Regions from separate parts of the Streptomyces sp. AC602_WCS936 genome, predicted to be linked through region 1. Evidence: riboswitches for the same ligand, from Rfam matches in the RefSeq annotation. Region 1 holds a riboswitch; the other holds the start of a gene.
The links. A riboswitch is a leader RNA that binds a small molecule or an ion and turns the genes downstream of it on or off. The one in region 1 is predicted to bind glycine.

Region 1 (5,861 bases):
CAATCCGCAGACCAGGGCTCACGCCGAGGCCCGCACCAAGGAGCTGGCGGGGCTGGCGGTGAAGCTGCACGCGGCGCTGGTACAGACCGCCCTGGGGGTACGGCTGCCCTGACCGGACCCGACGGGCCGGCCCGGTACGAGGTCCGGCCCCCCCGGATCGCCCACCCGATCCCGGCCCGACTACCCAAATGTCCCGGGTACGGCCTAGGGTTGCTGTGTGAACGAGCTCGATGTCGTAGGTGTCCGGGTCGAGATGCCCTCCAACCAACCGATCGTGCTGCTGCGCGAGGTGGGAGGCGAACGTTACCTCCCCATCTGGATCGGGCCCGGGGAGGCGACGGCGATCGCCTTCGCACAGCAGGGCATGGCTCCCGCACGCCCGCTGACGCACGACCTGTTCAAGGACGTGCTGGAAGCCGTCGGCCAGGAGCTCACGGAAGTGCGCATCACGGACCTGCGCGACTCCGTCTTCTACGCCGAGCTGGTCTTCGCGAGCGGTGTCGAGGTGAGTGCCCGGCCGTCCGACGCGATAGCGCTGGCGCTGCGCACCGGGACGCCTATCTACGGCAGCGACACGGTCCTCGACGACGCGGGCATCGCCATCCCGGACGAGCAGGAGGACGAGGTGGAGAAGTTCCGCGAGTTCCTCGACCAGATCTCGCCGGAGGACTTCGGAACCAGCAATCAGTGAGCCGCGCGGGTGAGGTGCCCCGAGGCGGCGCACGGCCCGCTCCGGGCACATTCGGCTAGCCTTTCCCCGTGATGGGGCACGGGAAACCACTCGTAGGGTGATTATCACTCGGCGTGCCGAGTGTGGCGATCGTTGACGCACCCTTGGTGACTGCCTACCGTCGAGGAGGCAGGTCAAGGACGGAGGTCGGCGTGAGAATCAGCGGCGACGGTACGGCCGGGGGTGGCTCCGGGCACGGCCTCGGGGCAAGCGGTCCGTACCCTCCCCCGGGCTCCCGACTCCGTGCGGGCGGGGGCTACCCGCAGCACGGTGGCGTGGCCGACCCGGCTCCGCAGCGACCGGCTGCGGTGCCGAGCAGCGGAGGGGCGACGTCCATGGCGTCCGAGCAGATCGGCTACCGCGGTCCGACGGCCTGCGCGGCCGCCGGTATCACCTACCGGCAGCTCGACTACTGGGCCCGCACCGGCCTCGTCGAGCCCAGCGTGAGACCGGCGCACGACTCCGGGACGCAGCGCCTGTACAGCTTCCGCGACGTGGTCGTACTGAAGATCGTCAAGCGCTTCCTCGACACCGGCGTCTCTCTGCAGAACATCCGTACCGCCGTCCAGCACCTCAGGGAGCGCGGCTTCCGTGACCTGGAGCGGATGACGCTGATGAGTGACGGCGCCACGGTCCACGAGTGCACCTCGCCCGACGAGGTGCACGCCCTGCTCCAGGGCGGCCAGGGCGTCTTCGGCATCGCCGTCGGCGTGGTCTGGCGGGACGTGGAGAGCGCGCTCTCCCAGTTGCACGGCGAGCGGATCGACACGGGCGAGACCCTGGTCGGACACAATCCCGCCGACGAGCTGGCGCGGCGGCGCAACCGGGCCGTCTGAGCACTGCCGCACGCCGACGGGGCATTGTCAGTGGTGTGAGGCACCATCGGACATGTGAGAGCCGCGCCCACGATCCTGCATCTCGACATGGATGCCTTCTTCGCCTCGGTGGAGCAGGCGTCCAAACCGAGTCTGCGCGGGAAGGCCGTGGTCGTGGGAGGCCTGGGACCGCGCGGAGTGGTGGCCACCGCGTCGTACGAGGCGCGGGTCTTCGGCGTCCACTCGGCGATGCCCATGGGGCAGGCCCGGCGCCTGGCTCCCAACGCCGCGTACCTCGTCCCGCGCTTCGAGCTGTACCGGACGATCAGCGAGCAGGTGATGCGGCTCCTGCGGGCGCTGTCGCCGCTGGTGGAGCCGCTGAGCCTGGACGAGGCGTTCGTCGACCTGGAGGCGGGGGGCGCGGCCTGGGACGCGGACTCCGCGCGGCTGGCGGGGGCGAGGCTCCGTGCGGACATCCGCACCGTCACCGGACTCACGGGGTCGGTGGGGCTGGCGGCCTCCAAGATGCTCGCCAAGATCGCCTCGGAGGAGGCCAAACCCGACGGGCTGGTCCTGATCCCGCCGGGTACGGAGCGGGCCATGCTGGAGCCGATGTCCGTGCGGACGCTGCCCGGCGTGGGACCGGCCACCGGCGACCACCTGCGGCGGGCCGGCATCACCACGGTCGGCGAGCTCGCCGAGGCGGGCGAGGACGAGCTCGTACGGCTGCTGGGCAAGGCGCACGGGCACGCCCTGTACGCGATGGCCCTGGCGCGTGACGAGCGGCCCGTCGTCGCCGAGCGGGAGACCAAGTCGGTGTCGGTCGAGGACACCTACGACGTCGACATCCACGACCGGACACGGGTCGGCATGGAAGTGCGGCGGCTGGCGGACCGGTGTGTGCGCCGGCTGCGCGGCTCCGGACTGTCCGGCCGGACCATCGTCCTCAAGGTGCGCAGGTACGACTTCTCCACGCTGACCCGCTCGGAGACCCTGCGCGGGCCGACGGACGACCCCGCGGTGGTGCGGGAGGCGGCGGCCCGGCTGCTGGACCTGGTGGACACCACCGGCGGCGTACGGCTGCTCGGGGTCGGCGTCAGTGGCCTCGCCGACTACACCCAGGAGGACCTCTTCGCGCAGGCGGCGGGAGACCCGGCCGAGGAACTCGCCGAGGAGCCCGAGGCCGAGCCGGCCGAGGAGCACCGTCCGGCGCCCGGTGAGCGCCGGTGGCCGGCGGGGCACGACGTGCGGCACACGGAGTACGGGCACGGCTGGGTGCAGGGCAGCGGTCTGGGCCGGGTCACGGTGCGCTTCGAGACGCCGTACTCGGGGACCGGCCGGGTGCGGACCTTCCCGGTGGACGACCCGGATCTGACACCGGCGGACCCGCTGCCGCTGGTCGCGCCGGTCGCGCGAAGACCCGGGACGGCCGGGACGGGGCCCATGGAAACCGGTGCGGAAACAGCCCCGGATTCCGAAGCGGAGATCGGCCCGAGTCCCGACACGGGAACGTACCCGGGTTCCAACGCCGGGACCGACCCGCGCTCTGATGTGGGGGCCGGTCCGGGCGCCGACGCGGAGACTGCCCCGGGGCCCGGCGCGGACGTCTCTCCGGGTTCCGGCGCCGGGACCGCCCCGAGTCCTGACGTTGGGGCCTGTCCGGGTCCTGACGCGGGAACTGCCCCGGGTTCCGGTGCGGAGGTGTGTCCGGGTTCGGGCGCGGTGACGGCTCCGGGTTCGGGCGCGGTGACGGCTCCGGGTCCTGACGTGGGGGCCCTCCCGGGCCCTGACGTGGTGACCGTCCCGGGCCCCGGCGCGGAGTCCTGCCCGGGCCCCGACGCCGGGGGCGGGCCGGTGGGTCCCGTGCGGCCGGCCTCCGGCTGACGGTGGGTGCCGCGGGGCGGCGGTACGGACCGGACCGTCAGGCGTCCTCCTTGTCCTGGCCGGCCAGCTTGCCGAAGTCGTGGTCGGGCGGCGGGGGAGGGGCGGCGACGTCGAGGCCGTAGTGGTGGTAGAGCTGCAGTTCCTGCTCCGGAGAGAGGTGGCGGCCGACGCCGAAGTCGGGCGCCTCCTTGATCAGAGCGCGGTCGAAGGGCACGCGCAGTGTCCCGTCCACCAGCTCGCTCGGCTCCAGGGGCACGAAGGCGTCCCTGCTGAACAGCCCGGTGCGTATGGCCGCCCACTCCGGGACGCCGGTGGCGTCGTCGAGGTAGACCTCGTCGACGGTGCCGATCCGGGTGCCGTTGCGGTCGAACGCCTTGCGGCCGATCAGGTTGCGCGGGTCTATCTCGGTACGCACGGGCCCTCCACATGATCGTACTGGGGTCGTGCACCAGCCGACCCGCCAGCCGCCGAAATCATCCGTAGTACTAACGAAAGAGCACATAAGGGCGGTCGGCCACTCGAAGGTCCGTGCGGCGGCCTCGCTGGTACCCTGACAGCGGCTGCTGACCCCGTGCGGGAGAGTCCTCCGGACATCACCGGAGGCGCCGAAGGAGCAAATCCTCCCCGGAATCTCTCAGGCTCACGTACCGCACGGACGAGGTCACTCTGGAAAGCAGAGCGGGTGTCGACGGCTTCCGCTCTCACCGACGGTGAAAGCCGGGAGGGCCCTCGGGTCCGCCCGGTGAAGCTCTCAGGTCGAGATGACAGAGGGGGAGGCCGTCCGGGTACCCGCGCCGTGGTGCCCCTCGAAGGTCGTCAGACCAGGAGGCCTCCGCAATGACCGCCCATCGCACCCCGCTCACCGAACTCGAACAGGCACTGCCGTTCGAGCAGCGCCACATCGGCCCCGACCACGAGGCCCGGGCCAAGATGCTCGCGCAGGTCGGTTACGGTTCGCTCGACGAGCTGACGGCCGCCGCGGTGCCGGATGTGATCAAGAACGCCGACACGCTGGACCTGCCGGGCGCCCGCTCCGAGGCCGAGGTGCTGGCCGAGCTGCGCTCGCTGGCCGACCGCAACCAGGTCCTCGACTCCATGATCGGCCTCGGTTACTACGGCACCTTCACCCCGCCGGTGATCCTGCGCAACGTCATGGAGAACCCCGCCTGGTACACCGCGTACACGCCGTACCAGCCGGAGATCTCCCAGGGCCGCCTGGAGGCCCTGCTGAACTTCCAGACGGTGGTCGCCGAGCTCACCGGCCTGCCCACCTCCGGCGCCTCGCTGCTGGACGAGGGCACCGCCGCCGCCGAGGCGATGGCCCTGTCCCGGCGCATGGGCAAGAACAAGAAGGGCCTGTTCCTGGTCGACGCGGACGCCCTGCCGCAGACCATCGCCGTCATCCAGACCCGTGCCGAGCCGACCGGCGTCGAGGTCGTCGTCGCCGACCTGAGCGAGGGCATCCCCGCCGAGGTCGCCGAGCGCGAGATCAACGGCGTCCTGATCCAGTACCCGGGCGCCTCCGGTGCCGTACGCGACATCAAGCCGCTCGTCGACCGGGCACACGAGCTCGGCGCCCTCGTCACCGTCGCCGCCGACCTGCTCGCCCTCACGCTGCTCACCTCGCCCGGCGAGCTGGGCGCGGACATCGCCGTCGGTACGACGCAGCGCTTCGGTGTGCCGATGGGCTTCGGCGGGCCGCACGCCGGCTACATGGCGGTGCACGAGAAGTTCGCCCGCAGCCTGCCCGGCCGCCTCGTCGGCGTCTCCGTGGACGCCGACGGCAACAAGGCCTACCGCCTCGCCCTGCAGACCCGCGAGCAGCACATCCGCCGCGAGAAGGCCACCAGCAACATCTGCACCGCGCAGGTGCTGCTCGCCGTCATGGCCGGCATGTACGCCGTCTACCACGGTCCCGAGGGGCTGCGGGCCATCGCGCGCCGCACCCACCGCTACGCCTCGATCACCGCCGCGGGCCTCGCCTCCGGCGGCATCGAGATCGTGCACGGCGCCTACTTCGACACGGTGACCGCGCGGGTGCCGGGCCGGGCCGACGCGATCGTCCACGCCGCCCGTGAGAACGGCATCAACCTGCGCCTCGTCGACGCCGACCACGTGTCCTTCGCCTGCGACGAGACCACCACCCGCGCGCAGGTCGGCGGCGTGTGGAACGCCTTCGGCGTCGAGGGCGACATCGAGGCGCTGGACGCGGACACCGAGGAGACGCTGCCCGAGGCGCTGCTGCGCACCGACGACTTCCTCACCCACCCGGTCTTCCACCAGCACCGCTCCGAGACGGCGATGCTCCGCTACCTGCGCCGCCTCGCCGACCGCGACTACGCGCTGGACCGCGGCATGATCCCGCTGGGCTCCTGCACGATGAAGCTCAACGCGACCACCGAGATGGAGCCGGTCACCTGGTCCGAGTTCGG
Region 2 (5,861 bases), on a different contig from region 1:
CGTAGCGCCCGGGGGTCACCTGGCGCAGCATGTGCTCGACCTGTCCGGTCGTGGTGCCGCTGGCGCTCACGTGTATCGCCCCTTCGAGAAGTTCCCCGGTTGTGAACCCAGCTTAAGGCTCCGCGGGGTGGGGGGCGCCTATGAGCTCGGGGGGTGGTGTGCGTTGGCGGGTGCGGGTTCGTCGTGGTTGCGCGCGCAGTTCCCCGCGCCCCTTGGGTGCGATTCCCTACCCGGCGATTACAAGTCCCGGTCGTAGAAGGGGTGGACGTTCGTTCGCAGCCAGTCGCAGACCGGGTCCTGGGCCGCCTCCAGGAGGACCAGGTTGACCTGGGTCTTCAGGGGGGCCTTGGTGAGGGCTCGGCCGAGGGCGTCCAGGGGGAGGGTGCGGGCGTCGTCCTCCCAGTGGGTGAGTTCGACGCCTACGAAGACCACCGGGTCGGCGGTCTCGATGGCGGCCATGCAGCGGCGGGCGGTGCGGACGACGCCGGTCGCGGCGAACTCGGCGGAGGCGGCGGCCAGGAAGTCCACCGGGTCGTCCTGCCAGTCCGGTTCGAAGAGGCGGACCCGGCCGCCGGACGCGGGCCCGTCCAGCGGGGTGCGGCCGGCTCGGCACAGCTCGGCCACGGCGGGCGGCGGCAGCGGGATGCCGACCACGCCGTCCGGGTTGACGGCGATGCCGACCTGCGGGGGCAGGCCCCGGGCGAACTCCACGGCCGGGGCGACGGTGTACCCCATCTGCGCGCCGGCGACCTGGCGGAGCTGCTCCTCGGAGCTGAACACCGGGACGTAGGCCTGGCCGTCGATCTCCAGCGAGGGCAGGTCGAGGGGGCCGCTGTGCGGGCCGCCGCCGTTCGGCAGGGGTATCCACAGGAAGCTGCGGCCGAGCACCTCCACGATCCGGCCGCCGGCCGACGGGACGCCGAGGGAGGCGGACAGCACCTCCTCCAGCTCGTTGCCGGGCCATCCGCCGTGCGGGTGGGGGTGCGCCTGTGCCGGGAAGTCCATCTGTCCGCCTACCGCCTGCCTGGTACCGCTGCTGTGGCTGAAAAGGCTAACCCGTTCGGGTGTGCGGCCCTACGGTGCGTCACCCGGTGAACGCGATCCGGTGGAGCGTGTCGGCCGCGGCACGGTCCAGGAGGACGGCCGAGGTGCAGCCCGCGGGCAGGGTGCCCTCGGTCACCGCGCGCAGCAGGCGGGTGTTGGCCGTGCGGTGCCGCAGGAAGGCGTACCGGGACACGCCCCGGCCTCGCTCCCGCTGGCCGGCCAGCGCGTCGTCGGCGTCGACGTCGAGGAGCAGCAGGTGCAGGGTGCCCTCGCGGCGGCGGGCCTCGCGGGCCAGCCAGGCGCGCACCCAGGACTGCGTGCCGCAGTCGTGCACGACGACACCCTCACCGGAGCGCAGCGCCTCGCGCAGTCCGGCGTAGTGGGCGAGGCGGACGAGGGGGCGGTAGAGGGCGTACGGCAGGAAGCGCGGCATGCGGCGGTCCCAGCGGTCACGGGTGTCCTGGGAGTCGATGCGCCGGCCGCGCACGGTGCGCTCCATCAGCGTGGACTTGCCGCTGCCGGGCAGGCCGGTGATCACCACCAGGTCCCGGGGTCCGAAGAGCAGGGCGTGCGGGCTGCGGCCGCCGCGGTCCCTCAGGTCGCGGACGACGGGTGCGGGCAGTTCGGCGCACGCCTGAGGTGCCGGGGCGACGGGCTGCTTGGGCAGCGCGAGACCCGAGGTCGTGGCGTACGCCGTGGTCCTGTTCACCGTGATCGTCCTCCCCTGGGGCGGTTCACGAGTTACCGTCCCCGTCGAGTGTAAAGAGAAGGTAATGCGCAGGTCTCGCGTTTTCGTGCGCTTACTGCCACAGGCCGGTTACAGATATCGGTCTGCCCACGGACGTGGGCGGCGTGCAATGATGGCGGCGCCAACTGCATACCGGCCGTTTGAATCCGCGCGGGAGAGTCCCCGGCCGCGCCGGGGCGCCGAAGGAGCAAGTCCCTCCCTTGAATCTCTCAGGCACCGTTACCGCGCGGGCGAGGCACATCTGAAAAGCGGGCCGCCCTGAGACGGCGGCCCCACCCAAGGTGCAAGCCCTGATCGCCGTACTCCGGTGGTCGTGGCGAACCTCTCAGGTTCCGATGACAGATGGGGAGGAACGACCTCGCCCGTGCCGTCCTGTCCTGGGAGACGACCGACCGATGAGCAGCACAGAACTCCGCCGTACCGCGCTCGATGCCACGCATCGCGCGCTGGGCGCGACGATGACCGACTTCGCCGGCTGGGACATGCCCCTGCGCTACGGCTCCGAGCGCGACGAGCACGTCGCGGTGCGCACCCGGGCCGGGCTCTTCGACCTCTCGCACATGGGCGAGATCACGGTCACCGGCCCCCAGGCCGCCGATCTGCTGAACTTCGCGCTGGTCGGCAACATCGGCAGCGTGAAGCCGGGCCGTGCCCGCTACACGATGATCTGCCGCGAGGACGGCGGCATCCTGGACGACCTGATCGTCTACCGGCTCGACGACACCGAGTACATGGTGGTCGCCAACGCCTCCAACGCCCAGGTGGTGCTGGACGCGCTGACCGAGCGGGCCGCCGGCTTCGACGCCGAGGTGCGCGACGACCGGGACGCGTACGCGCTGCTGGCCGTACAGGGCCCTCAGTCCCCGGCCATCGTGAAGAGCCTCACCGACGCCGACCTGGACGGTCTGAAGTACTACGCCGGCCTTCCCGGCACCGTCGCGGGCGTCCCTGCGCTCATCGCGCGCACCGGCTACACCGGCGAGGACGGCTTCGAGCTGTTCGTGAAGCCCGAGCACGCCGTCGAGCTGTGGCAGGCGCTGACCAAGGCGGGCGAGGGCGCCGGGCTGGCCCCGTGCGGCCTGTCCTGCCGGGACACGCTCCGCCTGGAGGCGGGCATGCCGCTGTACGGGCACGAGCTGACGACCGCCCTGACGCCCTTCGACGCCGGGCTCGGCCGGGTGGTGAAGTTCGAGAAGGAGGGCGACTTCGTGGGGCGCGCCGCGCTGACCGAGGCCGCCGAGCGCGCCGCTTCGGAGCCTCCCCGCGTCCTGGTCGGCCTGGTCGCCGAGGGCCGCCGGGTCCCGCGCGCCGGTTACCAGGTCGTCGCCGGCGGCGAGGTGGTCGGCGAGGTGACGTCCGGCGCGCCGTCCCCGACGCTGGGCAAGCCGATCGCCATGGCGTACGTCGACCCCGCGCACGCGGCGCCGGGCACCGAGGGTGTCGGCGTGGACATCCGGGGCAGCCACGAGCCGTACGAGGTCGTGGCGCTGCCGTTCTACAAGCGCCAGAAGTAGACACTGGGCGGCGGGACCTTCGCCGTCCCGCGCGCGTTCTCGCTGATCACCAGCGGTTTCCGCAGTCCCCCCTTCATCAGCACTCCCCCGCGTACAGGAGAATTCAGGCCATGAGCAACCCCCAGCAGCTGCGTTACAGCAAGGAGCACGAGTGGCTGTCGGGCGCCGAGGACGGCGCTTCGACGGTCGGCATCACGGAGCACGCGGCCAACGCGCTCGGTGACGTGGTCTTCGTCCAGCTCCCCGAGGTCGGCGACTCGGTGACCGCGGGCGAGACCTGCGGCGAACTGGAGTCCACCAAGTCGGTCTCCGACCTGTACTCCCCCGTCTCCGGTGAGATCACCGAGGTCAACGAGGACGTCGTCAACGACCCGTCGCTGGTGAACTCCGCGCCCTTCGAGGGCGGCTGGCTGTTCAAGGTGCGGATCACGGACGAGCCGGCCGACCTGCTCTCGGCCGACGAGTACACCGCCTTCACCGCCGGCTGAGGAGACACGGACCGCATGTCGCTTCTGAACACACCCCTGCACGAGCTCGACCCCGACGTCGCCGCCGCCGTCGACGCCGAGCTGGACCGCCAGCAGTCCACCCTGGAGATGATCGCCTCGGAGAACTTCGCTCCGGTCGCGGTCATGGAGGCCCAGGGCTCGGTCCTCACCAACAAGTACGCCGAGGGCTACCCGGGCCGCCGCTACTACGGCGGCTGCGAGCACGTCGACGTGGTCGAGCAGATCGCCATCGACCGGGTCAAGGCGCTCTTCGGCGCCGAGCACGCCAACGTGCAGCCGCACTCGGGCGCCCAGGCCAACGCGGCGGCGATGTTCGCGCTGCTCAAGCCGGGCGACACGATCATGGGTCTGAACCTCGCCCACGGCGGGCACCTGACCCACGGCATGAAGATCAACTTCTCCGGCAAGCTCTACAACGTCGTCCCGTACCACGTCGGCGACGACGGCCAGGTCGACATGGCCGAGGTGGAGCGCCTCGCCAAGGAGACCCAGCCGAAGCTGATCGTGGCCGGTTGGTCGGCGTACCCGCGTCAGCTGGACTTCGCCGCGTTCCGCAAGGTCGCGGACGAGGTCGGCGCGTACCTGATGGTCGACATGGCGCACTTCGCCGGTCTGGTCGCGGCGGGCCTGCACCCGAACCCGGTCCCGCACGCCCACGTCGTGACCACCACCACCCACAAGACGCTGGGCGGCCCGCGCGGCGGTGTGATTCTCTCCACCGCCGAGCTGGCCAAGAAGATCAACTCCGCCGTCTTCCCCGGTCAGCAGGGTGGCCCGCTGGAGCACGTGGTCGCCGCGAAGGCCGTCGCCTTCAAGGTCGCCGCGAGCGAGGACTTCAAGGAGCGCCAGGGCCGTACGCTGGAGGGTGCCCGCATCCTCGCCGAGCGCCTGGTGCGGGACGACGCGAAGGCGGCGGGCGTCTCCGTCCTGACCGGCGGCACGGACGTCCACCTGGTCCTGGTCGACCTGCGCGACTCCGAGCTGGACGGACAGCAGGCCGAGGACCGTCTCCACGAGGTCGGCATCACGGTCAACCGCAATGCCGTCCCGAACGACCCGCGTCCGCCGATGGTGACCTCCGGTCTGCGCATCGGTACGCCGGCCCTGGCGACCCGCGGCTTCACGGCCGAGGACTTCGCCGAGGTCGCGGACGTGATCGCCGAGGCGCTGAAGGCACCCTCTCCCTTCGGGGCGGCCGACGCCGAAGCCCTCAAGGCCCGGGTGAAGGCCCTGGCCGACAAGCACCCGCTGTACCCGGGTCTGAACAAGTAGACACCGCGTGTGCACGGGGGTGCCGTGCCCGTCACGAGCGGGCACGGCACCCCGTCCCCCGAAGCACCACCTCTGCACCACCCCCGTTCTGAGGAGTCCCCCGTGGCCATCTCGGTCTTCGACCTGTTCTCGATCGGCATCGGCCCGTCGAGCTCCCACACGGTCGGCCCGATGCGCGCGGCCCGCATGTTCGCCCGCCGCCTGCGGGGCGAGGAGCTGCTGGGCTCCGTCGCCTCGGTCCGCGCCGAGCTGTACGGCTCGCTCGGCGCCACCGGCCACGGCCACGGCACCCCCAAGGCGGTGCTGCTCGGCCTGGAGGGCGACTCGCCCCGCACCGTGGACGTGGAGACGGCCGACGACCGCGTCGAGACGATCAGGTCGTCCGGCCGCATCAGCCTCCTCGGCGAGCACGAGATCGCCTTCTCCTACGACGACGACATGGTCCTGCACCGCCGCAAGGCCCTCCCCTACCACGCCAACGGCATGACCCTGTGGGCGTACGACGCGGCGGGCACGGAAGTGCTCTCCAAGACGTACTACTCGGTCGGCGGCGGCTTCGTCGTCGACGAGGACGCGGTGGGCGCCGACCGCATCGTCCTCGACGACACGGTCCTCAAGTACCCCTTCCGCACCGGCGACGAGTTGCTGCGCCTCGCCCGCGAGACGGGCCTGTCCATCTCCGCCCTGATGCTGGAGAACGAGCGAGCCTGGCGCGACGAGGACGAGATCCGCGAGGGCCTGCTGGAGATCTGGCGCGTGATGCGGGCCTGCGTG

Region 2: it holds a riboswitch for glycine, as region 1 does, so the genes downstream of both, gcvT (glycine cleavage system aminomethyltransferase GcvT) here and gcvP (aminomethyl-transferring glycine dehydrogenase) in region 1, are expected to answer to the same signal.

The regions. Positions count from the first base shown of each region.
Region 1 is NZ_JAGMUF010000054.1:517,325-523,185, reverse strand. Features, by position in the region: gene KUM03_RS19825 (MerR family transcriptional regulator) at 1-112, shown strand, start outside; gene KUM03_RS19820 (bifunctional nuclease family protein) at 218-691, shown strand; gene KUM03_RS19815 (MerR family transcriptional regulator) at 883-1,566, shown strand; partial or broken gene KUM03_RS19810 (DNA polymerase IV) at 1,621-2,991, shown strand; gene KUM03_RS19805 (PRC-barrel domain-containing protein) at 3,467-3,844, opposite strand; glycine riboswitch at 3,994-4,089, shown strand; gene gcvP (aminomethyl-transferring glycine dehydrogenase) at 4,267-5,861, shown strand, end outside.
Region 2 is NZ_JAGMUF010000021.1:194,084-199,944, forward strand. Features, by position in the region: gene KUM03_RS10860 (enhanced serine sensitivity protein SseB C-terminal domain-containing protein) at 1-70, opposite strand, end outside; gene KUM03_RS10865 (enhanced serine sensitivity protein SseB) at 238-1,005, opposite strand; gene KUM03_RS10870 (AAA family ATPase) at 1,085-1,753, opposite strand; glycine riboswitch at 1,934-2,027, shown strand; gene gcvT (glycine cleavage system aminomethyltransferase GcvT) at 2,188-3,306, shown strand; gene gcvH (glycine cleavage system protein GcvH) at 3,417-3,794, shown strand; gene glyA (serine hydroxymethyltransferase) at 3,810-5,087, shown strand; gene KUM03_RS10890 (L-serine ammonia-lyase) at 5,190-5,861, shown strand, end outside.